DNA from 3 places in the Pseudomonas sp. m6p genome. Region 3 is predicted to be linked to each of the others. Evidence: predicted binding sites of a transcription regulator. Region 3 holds the regulator's gene; each other region holds the start of a gene.
The links. The regulator FliA, encoded in region 3, starts transcription of late flagellar genes. The targets are predictions, from matches to a motif close to CTAAAGTTTNNNNNNNNNNNGCCGNTAA.
Positions count from the first base shown of each region.

Region 1: a site for FliA is predicted at 1,763-1,790, ahead of ACYZUM_RS18825 (methyl-accepting chemotaxis protein). Genes of this name have one in related genera too.
Region 2: a site for FliA is predicted at 1,523-1,550, ahead of ACYZUM_RS05965 (methyl-accepting chemotaxis protein). Genes of this name have one in related genera too.

Region 1 is NZ_CM147084.1:4,132,274-4,135,549, reverse strand. It holds gene ACYZUM_RS18835 (inorganic phosphate transporter) at 1-356, opposite strand, end outside; gene ACYZUM_RS18830 (transporter) at 606-1,628, opposite strand; gene ACYZUM_RS18825 (methyl-accepting chemotaxis protein) at 1,905-3,276, shown strand, end outside.
Region 2 is NZ_CM147084.1:1,271,596-1,274,871, reverse strand. It holds gene inhA (isonitrile hydratase) at 1-479, shown strand, start outside; gene ACYZUM_RS05970 (CPBP family glutamic-type intramembrane protease) at 686-1,477, shown strand; gene ACYZUM_RS05965 (methyl-accepting chemotaxis protein) at 1,580-3,145, shown strand.
Region 3 is NZ_CM147084.1:977,443-980,718, reverse strand. It holds gene ACYZUM_RS04615 (chemotaxis protein CheA) at 1-117, opposite strand, end outside; gene ACYZUM_RS04610 (protein phosphatase CheZ) at 172-960, opposite strand; gene ACYZUM_RS04605 (chemotaxis response regulator CheY) at 979-1,350, opposite strand; gene fliA (RNA polymerase sigma factor FliA) at 1,518-2,258, opposite strand; gene fleN (flagellar synthesis regulator FleN) at 2,255-3,085, opposite strand; gene flhF (flagellar biosynthesis protein FlhF) at 3,199-3,276, opposite strand, start outside.

The sequences.
Region 1 (3,276 bases), 3.2 Mb from region 3:
AGCAGCACCCCGAGGAAATTGAAGAAGCCTGACCAGACCACCGCCACATTCGGCGGCAGCGAGTGGGTGTAGATCACCGTCGCGACGGCGTTGGCGGTGTCGTGGAAGCCGTTGACGAACTCGAAGCCCAGCGCAATCAGCAACGCCACGCCGAGCAGCAGGAACGGGGTCCAGGTGGTGACGGTGGTGCCCAGCTCATGCATGTCGTGCATCAGGCTGTAAGCGGTGAACAACATGCCCATGGCCAGAACCGCGAAGAACACCACGTAAGTGAACGGACCGGGTTTCTTATCAAGTGCCGGCCGGCCGCCGTGGGCGGACGTGGGGCGGGCGGCGGTCAGGGAGGGAGTAGCCATGAGCGGACAATCCTGAGCGAGGGAAGGTTTGTTCGTCATGATCGTTGCTAAATATTACAGAGAGACTGCGATAGATCAGTGTTTGGCTGAATAACCAGATCACCGATCTGAAGTTCAATGAGGTCCCCTGTGGGAGCGAGCCTGCTCGCGAAGACGGCGTGTCAGTCACCATCATTGTTGAATGACAGATCGCTTTCGCGAGCAGGCTCGCTCCCACAGGGGATCTGTGCTGAACATCAGGTGCGGTGGTCAGTAATCCCCACGCTTGCGAAACGCCCAGCGCCCGGCAATCACGGTAAACGTCGCGACCAGCGCCACCAGAATCCAGAACCCCTCGGGATCCGTCGCCAGCGGCACGCCGCCGACATTCATGCCGAAGAAGCCGGCGATGATGTTGATCGGCAGCGCCAGCACCGTGACCACGGTCAGGGTGAACAGCGTGCGGTTGCTCTGTTCGTTGAGGTTGGCGGCGATTTCTTCCTGGAGCAGTTTGATCCGCTCGCCGAGGGCGGTGAGGTCGTTGATGATCAGCGCAAATTCCTCGGTGGACTTGCGCAGCTCCTTGACGTCCTCCTTCTGCAGCCACGGCGGCGGCCGGTTGAGCAGGCGCAGCAAGGAGCCCGGCTCCAGCGCCAACAGGCGTTGCAGGCGCACCAGCACCCGACGGTTGGCACCGAGTTCGGCGCGGTTGGTCGACAGCCGTGAGGAGAGCAATTCGTCCTCGACCAGATCGACGCTCATGCTGGTCTTGCGCACGATCTGCGTCAGCACTTCGCCCTGATCGCGCAGCAGGTGCACCAGCAGTTCCGACGGTGAGCGAAAGCATTCGCCGGCCTTCACCGACGAACGCAGTTTGTCCACCGAGTGCAGCGGTTGCAGGCGTGCGCTGACGATCAGTTTGCTGCGCACACAGACCCACAGCGTCGACACGTCCGAGGACACCATGCTGCTGAGGTTGAACACCACGTCGTTGACTACCGCCAGCAAGGCCGAGTCCACGTGTTCGATGCGCGTCGAGCGCGAACCTTCGTGCAGCGCCTCGAAAAACTCTTCGGGCAATTGCAGATGGCTTTTCATCCAGCGCTCACACGCGGCGTGCGCCAGGTTCAGGTGCAGCCAGAGGAATTCATCACGGTCGCTGTCGTCTTGCAAGCAACGCAGGGCGGTCGCCGAATCGACTTCGCGGCCACGCTCACCGGGACGAAAACGGAAGCCGTAAAGCAGACCGAACAAATCAGGATCGCGATGACTGAGGTCGAGGCTGTGGTTCATGGAGGCTCGCTGCGAGGAGGGCGTCTGGCGTGGAATTTTCAGATTCACCTGAGCCGCATCATCGCAACCGGATATGACACTTGTGTGACGAAAAAATGACGCCAGATCAATGTCTTACCGGCGGTCGGATTCTCTTCAAGAAGCGCTCTGGTGCGCCGATCACGCTTGGGTTACGTTGCGCGCGCTTGGCCATGAGCCAAGGCTCGCCGACACGGATGTCCGGCAAAATTCCACGCCTTATCGGGCGTGCCTCATCCCTGTCCTGAGTATCTCGCGATGCTGCAAAAATCCCTGAGAGCACAAATTCTCGCCCTGCTGAGCGGCAGCCTGCTGGCGATGCTGTTGATCGCACTGGCCTGCTTTCATTTCCTGTCCAATGGCGTGCAGAACTACAGCCAGTTGATCGCCGGCCCCTTGCACACCTCACAATTGATCGACGAGGCCAACCTTCAATTCAAGGTGCAGGTGCAGGAGTGGAAAAACGTCTTGCTGCGCGGCAAGCAACCGGCGGACCTGGCCAAATACTGGAGCCAGTTCGAAGATCGTCAGCGCGATGTGCAGAACATTCTCGGTGAACTGGCCGGCCAGAAAGGCCTTGAGCCGGCGCTGATAACCCGCATCGAACGCCTGCGTGAAGAGCACCGCCAACTCGGCAGCGCCTACCAGAAAGGTCGCGATGCCTACGTCGCGGCCGGTGCCGATCCAACGGCTGGCGACAGTGCGGTCAAAGGCGTGGACCGCGCCACCAGCGATCAGATGAGCGAACTGGTCGCCGAGCTGCGCAAGCAGGGCACCGAACAGTCGGCGCAAATCAGCGCCAGTGCCGACAGCACCGTGCTGCTGGGGATTGTGGTGATGCTCGGTTCTGGCCTGCTGATCGGCATGCTCAGCCTGTGGCTGGTCAACCGCAACCTGATCGAACCGATCCGCAAACTGATCGATTACGTCACCCAGTTGAGCCGTGGGCGCCTCGCCGAACGCGTTGCCAACGCCCGCCAGGACGAGTTGGGCAACCTTGCGGCCGCCGCCAATACCCTGCGCGATTTCCTCGCTGAAACCTTCACTCACCTGCAACGCAGTGCCAGTGATCTGGACAGCGCCAGCGGCGAGTTGAATGCGATCGCCACGACCATGGCCGGCGGTACCAACGAGCAGTTCAACCGCACTGATCAGGTGGCCACGGCGATGAACGAAATGTCTGCCACCGCCCAGGAAGTCGCTCGGCATGCGGCGGATGCGGCGCGCGCTGCGGACGATGCCGATCAATCCGCCCAGCAGGGTGAAAAGGTCATGCAGGGCACCATCCACACCATCACCCGGATGCGTGGCGAAATCGCCAACACCGCTGAAGTGATTCGTCGCCTGGAAAGCGACAGCGGGCGCATCGGCAAGGTGCTGGAAGTGATTCGCGGCATCGCCGAACAGACCAACCTGCTGGCGCTCAACGCAGCGATTGAAGCGGCACGGGCCGGTGAAGCCGGGCGTGGTTTCGCGGTGGTCGCCGATGAGGTGCGCAACCTTGCGCAGCGTACCGCCGAGTCGATCATCGAGATCAACCAGATCATTCAGAACGTGCAGACCGGTGCCGTGGATGCCGCGCAAGCGATCGAAAGCGGTCAGGCGCGCAGCGACGAAAGCGTCGAACAAG
Region 2 (3,276 bases), 290 kb from region 3:
GCGGCGCCGGGGTCGGGCCGTTGATGGAAGATGAGCAGACGCTGGGGTTCATCAAGCGTCAGGCGGCGCAGGCCAGGTATGTAACGTCGGTGTGCACCGGTTCGCTGGTGCTGGGCGCGGCGGGTCTGCTGCAAGGCAAACGCGCAACCACCCACTGGGCCTATCACGAACTGCTGCCGAAACTCGGCGCGATTGCGGTGCAGGACCGGGTGGTGCGCGACGGCAATCTGTTTACCGGTGGCGGGATTACCGCAGGCATCGACTTTGCGTTGGTGCTGGCGGCTGAACTGGTGGGGGCCGAGGCGGCGCAGTTGATTCAGTTGCAACTGGAATATGCGCCGGCGCCGCCGTTCAATTCGGGCAGTCCGGATAGCGCGCCGAGCGCGATTGTCGACGAGGCCCGCCTGCGTGCTGCGCCGTCGCTGAAATTGCGCTCGGAGATCACCGAACGCGCCGCCGCGAAACTCAACCTGCGCTGATCCTCAGCCACACACAAAACCCTGTAGGAGCTGCCGCAGGCTGCGATCTTTTGACTTTGGCTTTTCAAGATCAAAAGATCGCAGCCTGCGGCAGCTCCTACAGGGAGGATTGCGGCGTGTCATAGTTTCCCGCCACAGCTTTACTTGTCCCCACGCCCTCACCCGTGTAGAAAGCCCTTCCACAAAATTCTGCACAAGGACTTTCGATGAAGGCGTTGCCATGGCCCTATCTGGCACTTCTCAGCCTCGGTTACGGATTGGCGTTGAGTTTCGGCCAACTCGGCTGGCTGGCGCTGATCTCCTTCGGACTGTTGCTGGTGGCCGGTTTCGCCGTGCGCCAACAGCTGGTGCCGGTGGCGCGGTTGCTCGGCCACGCTGTGTTTGTTTTCCTCGCCCTGTCGCTGGCGCTGCACTGGTTGCCGGGGTTCGATAATGGCCGGGCCATCGCGAAGATGCGTTTCACCGATGACGCCGTGCCGTTCGCGATGTACCTGAATCTGGACAAACCGCTGATCGGCTTCTGGCTGCTTTTGGCCTGTCCGTGGATCGTCGCCGCCCGCTCGCTGCGTCTGACGGTATACGCCAGCGTCCTCGGCCTGATGTTGAGCGCAACCCTGGCCCTGGGTGGCGCACTGTTATTCGGGATGATTGCCTGGGCGCCGAAGTGGCCTGATCAGGCGTGGGTGTGGCTGCTGAACAATCTGCTGTTGGTGACGCTGGTCGAGGAAGCACTGTTTCGTGGCTATATACAGGGCGGTTTGAGTCGACTGTTCAAGCACCTGCCCCATGGCGACAACCTCGCTCTGCTGCTGGCGTCGCTGTTCTTTGCCCTGGCGCATGTGGGTGCCGGCTGGCACTGGGTGCTGCTGGCGGGTCTGGCGGGTGTCGGCTATGGTCTGGCCTACCGCTTTGGTGGGCTTGCGGCGGCGATCGCCACGCACTTCGGGCTGAACCTGCTGCATTTTTCGCTGTTCACCTATCCGATGCTCGCCGGTTGAAGCAAGCGCGGTTTTGCGACGCCGTGCTGATATCTGAAAAAAAACTTCAATAATTTCCTGACAGCGCCGACAACCTTTCAAAGCCTTGCGGATTGAAAAACCATGCGTAACAACCAGCCCATTACACAACGCGAACGGACTTTCCCGGCTCAGCAGCGGTTGATTTCCACAACCGACGCCAAGGGCGTGATCACCTACTGCAACGACGCTTTCGTCGAAATCAGCGGGTTTTCGCGTGAAGAACTGATCCGTGCGCCGCACAACCTGGTCCGTCATCCTGACGTGCCGGCGGCGGTGTTTTCGCACATGTGGGGCACACTGAAACAAGGCTTGCCATGGATGGGCATTGTCAAGAACCGCTGCAAATCCGGTGACCACTACTGGGTGAACGCCTACGTGACACCGGTGTTCGACGGCAATCAGGTGGTCGGTTACGAGTCGGTGCGGATCAAACCCACCGCCGAACAGATCCGCCGTGCTGAAGCGCTCTACCAACGCATCAACCAGGGCAAGTCGGCGATCCCTTCCAGCGACAAATGGCTGCCGGTGCTGCAGGACTGGTTGCCGTTCATTCTGGTCAGCCAGCTGAGCTTCGTGATCGGTGCGACGCTGAACTCGCACTGGGGCTTTGCCCTCGCGGCCGGTTTGTCGGTACCACTGGGCCTGATGGGCCTGCAATGGCAGCAACGCGGACTCAAGCGCCTGCTGCGCCTGGCCGAACAGACCACCTCCGACCCGCTGATCGCGCAGATGTACACCGACAGCCGTGGCGCCCAGGCGCGTCTGGAAATGTCGATCCTCAGCCAGGAAGCGCGCCTGAAAACCTGCCTGACCCGTCTGCAGGACACCGCCGAGCACCTGACCGATCAGGCCAAACAGTCCGACGCCTTGGCGCACAACAGCTCCAGCGGTCTGGAACGTCAGCGCGTGGAAACCGAACAGGTCGCCACCGCCGTCAACCAGATGGCCGCCACCACCCAGGAAGTGGCCAGCCACGTACAGCGCACTGCTGACGCGACACAAGAAGCCAACCGCCTGACCGGTCGCGGTCGCGACATCGCCGGGGAAACCCGCGAAGCCATCCAGCGCTTGTCCGTTGTGGTCGGCGAAACCGGCCTGACCGTCACCCAGCTGGCTAAAGACAGCGACGAAATCGGCGGCGTGGTCGACGTGATCAAAGGCATCGCCGACCAGACCAACCTGCTCGCGCTCAACGCTGCGATTGAAGCCGCACGTGCCGGCGAGATGGGCCGTGGTTTTGCCGTGGTCGCCGACGAAGTCCGCCAACTGGCACAACGCACCAGCGAATCCACCGGCCAGATCCACGCCCTGATCGCCAAGCTGCAACAAACTGCATCCAGCGCCGTACAAACCATGGAGGCCGGGCATCGCCAGGCGGAAGAAGGTGTGGCGCGGGTACTGGAAGCGGATCAGGCCCTGGTCGGCATCAGCGAAGCAGTGGCCAACATCACCGACATGACCACCCAGATCGCCGCCGCGACCGAAGAGCAAAGTGCCGTGGCCGAAGAAATCAGCCGCAACATCAGTAACATTTCGGAACTGGCGGACCAGACCTCGGAACAGGCGCATAACTCGGCGTTGTTGAGTGAAGAGCTGACCAAGACTGCCAACACGCAGTATTCGTTGGTGGAGCGGTTTAACCGCTAAAAGCAAGATCGCCGCTTCATCTGAAAACCCGGACAGCGAAAGCTTCCGGGTTTTTTATTGCTGTGCTACCTGTCAGATCTGACAGTAGACGCCCAGCTGTTCGAGCGGGTATCAAGAGAAACCGTAATTGC
Region 3 (3,276 bases):
ATCTGCGTCATCCGGGCGGCTTTCCAGCTCGACCAGTTGCTCGGACAGTTGCTCAAGAATCTCGCCGGCCTCAACCAGGAAATCCTGAAGGATCTCTTCATCGGCGCCGAAGCTCATTAATGGGGTGCTCCTACAGGTCTAAAAACCCAAAAAACCTAAAATTCCAAAACTCTAGAATCCGAGGCTGGATAACAAATCGTCCACATCGTCCTGACCGGACACAACGTCTTCTCGTTTATCGGCATGAATCTGCGGACCTTCACCCTGCGAGAGATGTTTTTGTGGATCTTTTTCTGCAAGCATCGCGGCACGGTCGTGTTCGATGCCCGCAAAGCGGTCAACCTGACTGGCCATGAGGACGAGTTTGAGCAAATTGCTTTCGACTTCGGTGACCAGTTGGGTCACACGCTTGATCACCTGACCGGTGAGGTCCTGGTAATCCTGAGCCAGCAGGATGTCGTTCAGGTTGCTCGACACCGCACGGTTGTCCGTGCTGCTGCGTGACAGAAAACCGTCGACCCGGCGCGCCAGTTCGCGGAACTCTTCAGCCCCGACTTCACGACGCATGAAGCGGCCCCAATCGGTGCTCAGCGCCTGGGCTTCTTCAGCCAGGCCATTGACCACCGGGGTGGCGCTTTCCACCAGATCCATGGTGCGGTTGGCCGCGGCTTCGGTCAGCTTGACCACATAGCCCAGGCGTTCGGTGGCGTCGGTGATTTGCGACACTTCCTCGGCCTGTGGCATGTGCGGATCGATCTGGAAGTTGACGATCGCACTGTGCAGTTCGCGTGTGAGCTTGCCCACTTCCTGATACAGGCCACGGTCACGGGTCTGATTGAGCTCATGGATCAGTTGCACAGCGTCGCCGAACCTGCCTTTTTCAAGGCTCTCGACCAGTTCGACCGCGTGTTTTTTCAGGGTCGATTCGAAATCGCCCTGTGAAGATTCGTTATGCTCCATAGCTCCCCCGCGCGTTCATCAGCCGATGCGTTCGAAAATCTTCTCGATTTTTTCTTTCAGCGCCTGAGCCGTGAAAGGTTTGACCACGTAGCCGTTCACGCCGGCCTGGGCCGCTTCGATGATCTGCTCGCGCTTGGCTTCGGCAGTCACCATCAGCACGGGCAGGTGCTTGAGTTTTTCATCGGCACGCACGTGGCGCAGCAGGTCGATACCGGTCATGCCCGGCATGTTCCAGTCCGTTACCAGAAAGTCGATGCTTCCGCTGTTGAGCACCGGAATGGCAGTGGTGCCATCGTCGGCCTCGACGGTGTTGGTGAACCCCAGATCACGCAGCAGGTTCTTGATGATCCGCCGCATCGTTGAGAAGTCATCAACGATGAGGATTTTCATGTTCTTGTCCAATTCGACCTCCAAGCAGTCTTAAACGCGCCCAGCACCTGGACGCGCCATTTCAATCAATCCGGCAAAGCACTCGATGACTGTCTGGAGCACAACAGAGCAAGACCGGTGCCGTTCATCACCGCACCAGCCTCGTTCGCAGTGTCCCCACACTGCCTTCAGCGCGCTCGCCACTCCCCCAAACGCCCCCGCAAACGGGCCGCGCACTGGCTGTGTAACTGGCTGACCCGCGATTCACTGACGCCAAGGACTTCACCGATTTCCTTGAGGTTCAGTTCTTCGTCGTAGTACAGCGCCAACACCAGTCGCTCACGCTCCGGCAAATTGGCAATCGCGTCCGCCAGCGCAGCCTGGAAGCGTTCATCTTCCAGATCGCGTGACGGCTCAAGATGAGCACTGGCGCCATCCTCGTGCAGCCCTTCGTGTTCGCCGTCCTGCAGCAGATCGTCGAAACTGAACAGCCGGCTGCCCAGCGTGTCATTCAAAATCCCGTAGTAATCATCGAGACTCAATTGGAGTTCGGCCGCAACCTCGTGATCTTTAGCATCACGGCCGGTTTTAGCTTCAATTGAGCGAATTGCGTCGCTGACCATACGGGTGTTGCGGTGAACCGAGCGTGGTGCCCAATCCCCTTTGCGCACTTCATCGAGCATCGCGCCGCGGATCCGAATGCCCGCGTACGTTTCGAAACTGGCGCCTTTGCTGGCGTCATATTTGGTCGAGACTTCGAGCAGGCCGATCATCCCGGCCTGAATCAGGTCTTCAACCTGCACACTCGCCGGCAAGCGCGCCAGCAAGTGATAGGCAATGCGCTTGACCAGTGGCGCGTAACGCTCGATCAACTCGTACTGCGCGTCACGTGCCGATTTCTTGTAGTAGTTCATACCGCTGGCGGTCATAACACAGGCCCTGCCGTTTGCTGCACGAGGCGCTCGACGAAAAACTCAAGGTGCCCACGCGGGTTGGCAGGCAGCGGCCAGGTATCGACCTTCTGTGCGATCGCCTTGAACGCCAGCGCGCACTTGGAACGCGGAAAGGCTTCATAGACCGCTCGCTGCTTCTGCACTGCCTTGCGCACGCTTTCGTCGTACGGCACCGCGCCGACGTATTGTAAGGCGACGTCGAGAAAGCGATCCGTGACCTTGGTCAACTTGGCGAACAGATTGCGCCCTTCCTGCGGACTCTGCGCCATGTTGGCGAGGACGCGGAAGCGGTTCATGCCGTAGTCGCGGTTGAGCAGTTTGATCAGCGCGTAGGCGTCGGTGATCGAGGTCGGCTCGTCGCAGACCACCAGCAACACTTCCTGCGCGGCGCGCACGAAACTGACTACCGAGTCACCAATGCCCGCAGCGGTGTCGATCACCAGTACATCGAGATTGTCGCCGATGTCGCTGAAGGCCTGAATCAGACCGGCATGTTGCGCCGGGCTCAGGTGCACCATGCTCTGGGTGCCGGAAGCGGCCGGCACGATGCGGATCCCGCCGGGGCCCTGCAACAGCACGTCGCGCAGCTCGCAGCGGCCTTCGATTACATCGGCCAGCGTGCGTTTGGGGGTCAGTCCCAGCAGAACGTCGACGTTCGCCAGCCCCAGGTCAGCGTCCAGCAGCATGACCCGACGGCCAAGCTCTGCCAGCGCCAGAGACAAGTTCACTGACACGTTAGTCTTGCCGACGCCACCTTTGCCGCCGGTCACCGCGATCACCTGTACGGGATGCATGCTGCCCATGTTATTTCTTTACCTTGTCTTGCATAGACGGAGGCCACATTACTGGCTGCGCGTTCACAACCGGAACAATGCATGGCAGACCATCGATGTAGGTACAAAAACTGTTCATTACCTCAGCCAACCTGCTTGGTCGGGCTGTGGTAGATATCAGCGAACATGTCAGCCATGGCTTCTTCGCTGGGTTCTTCCTG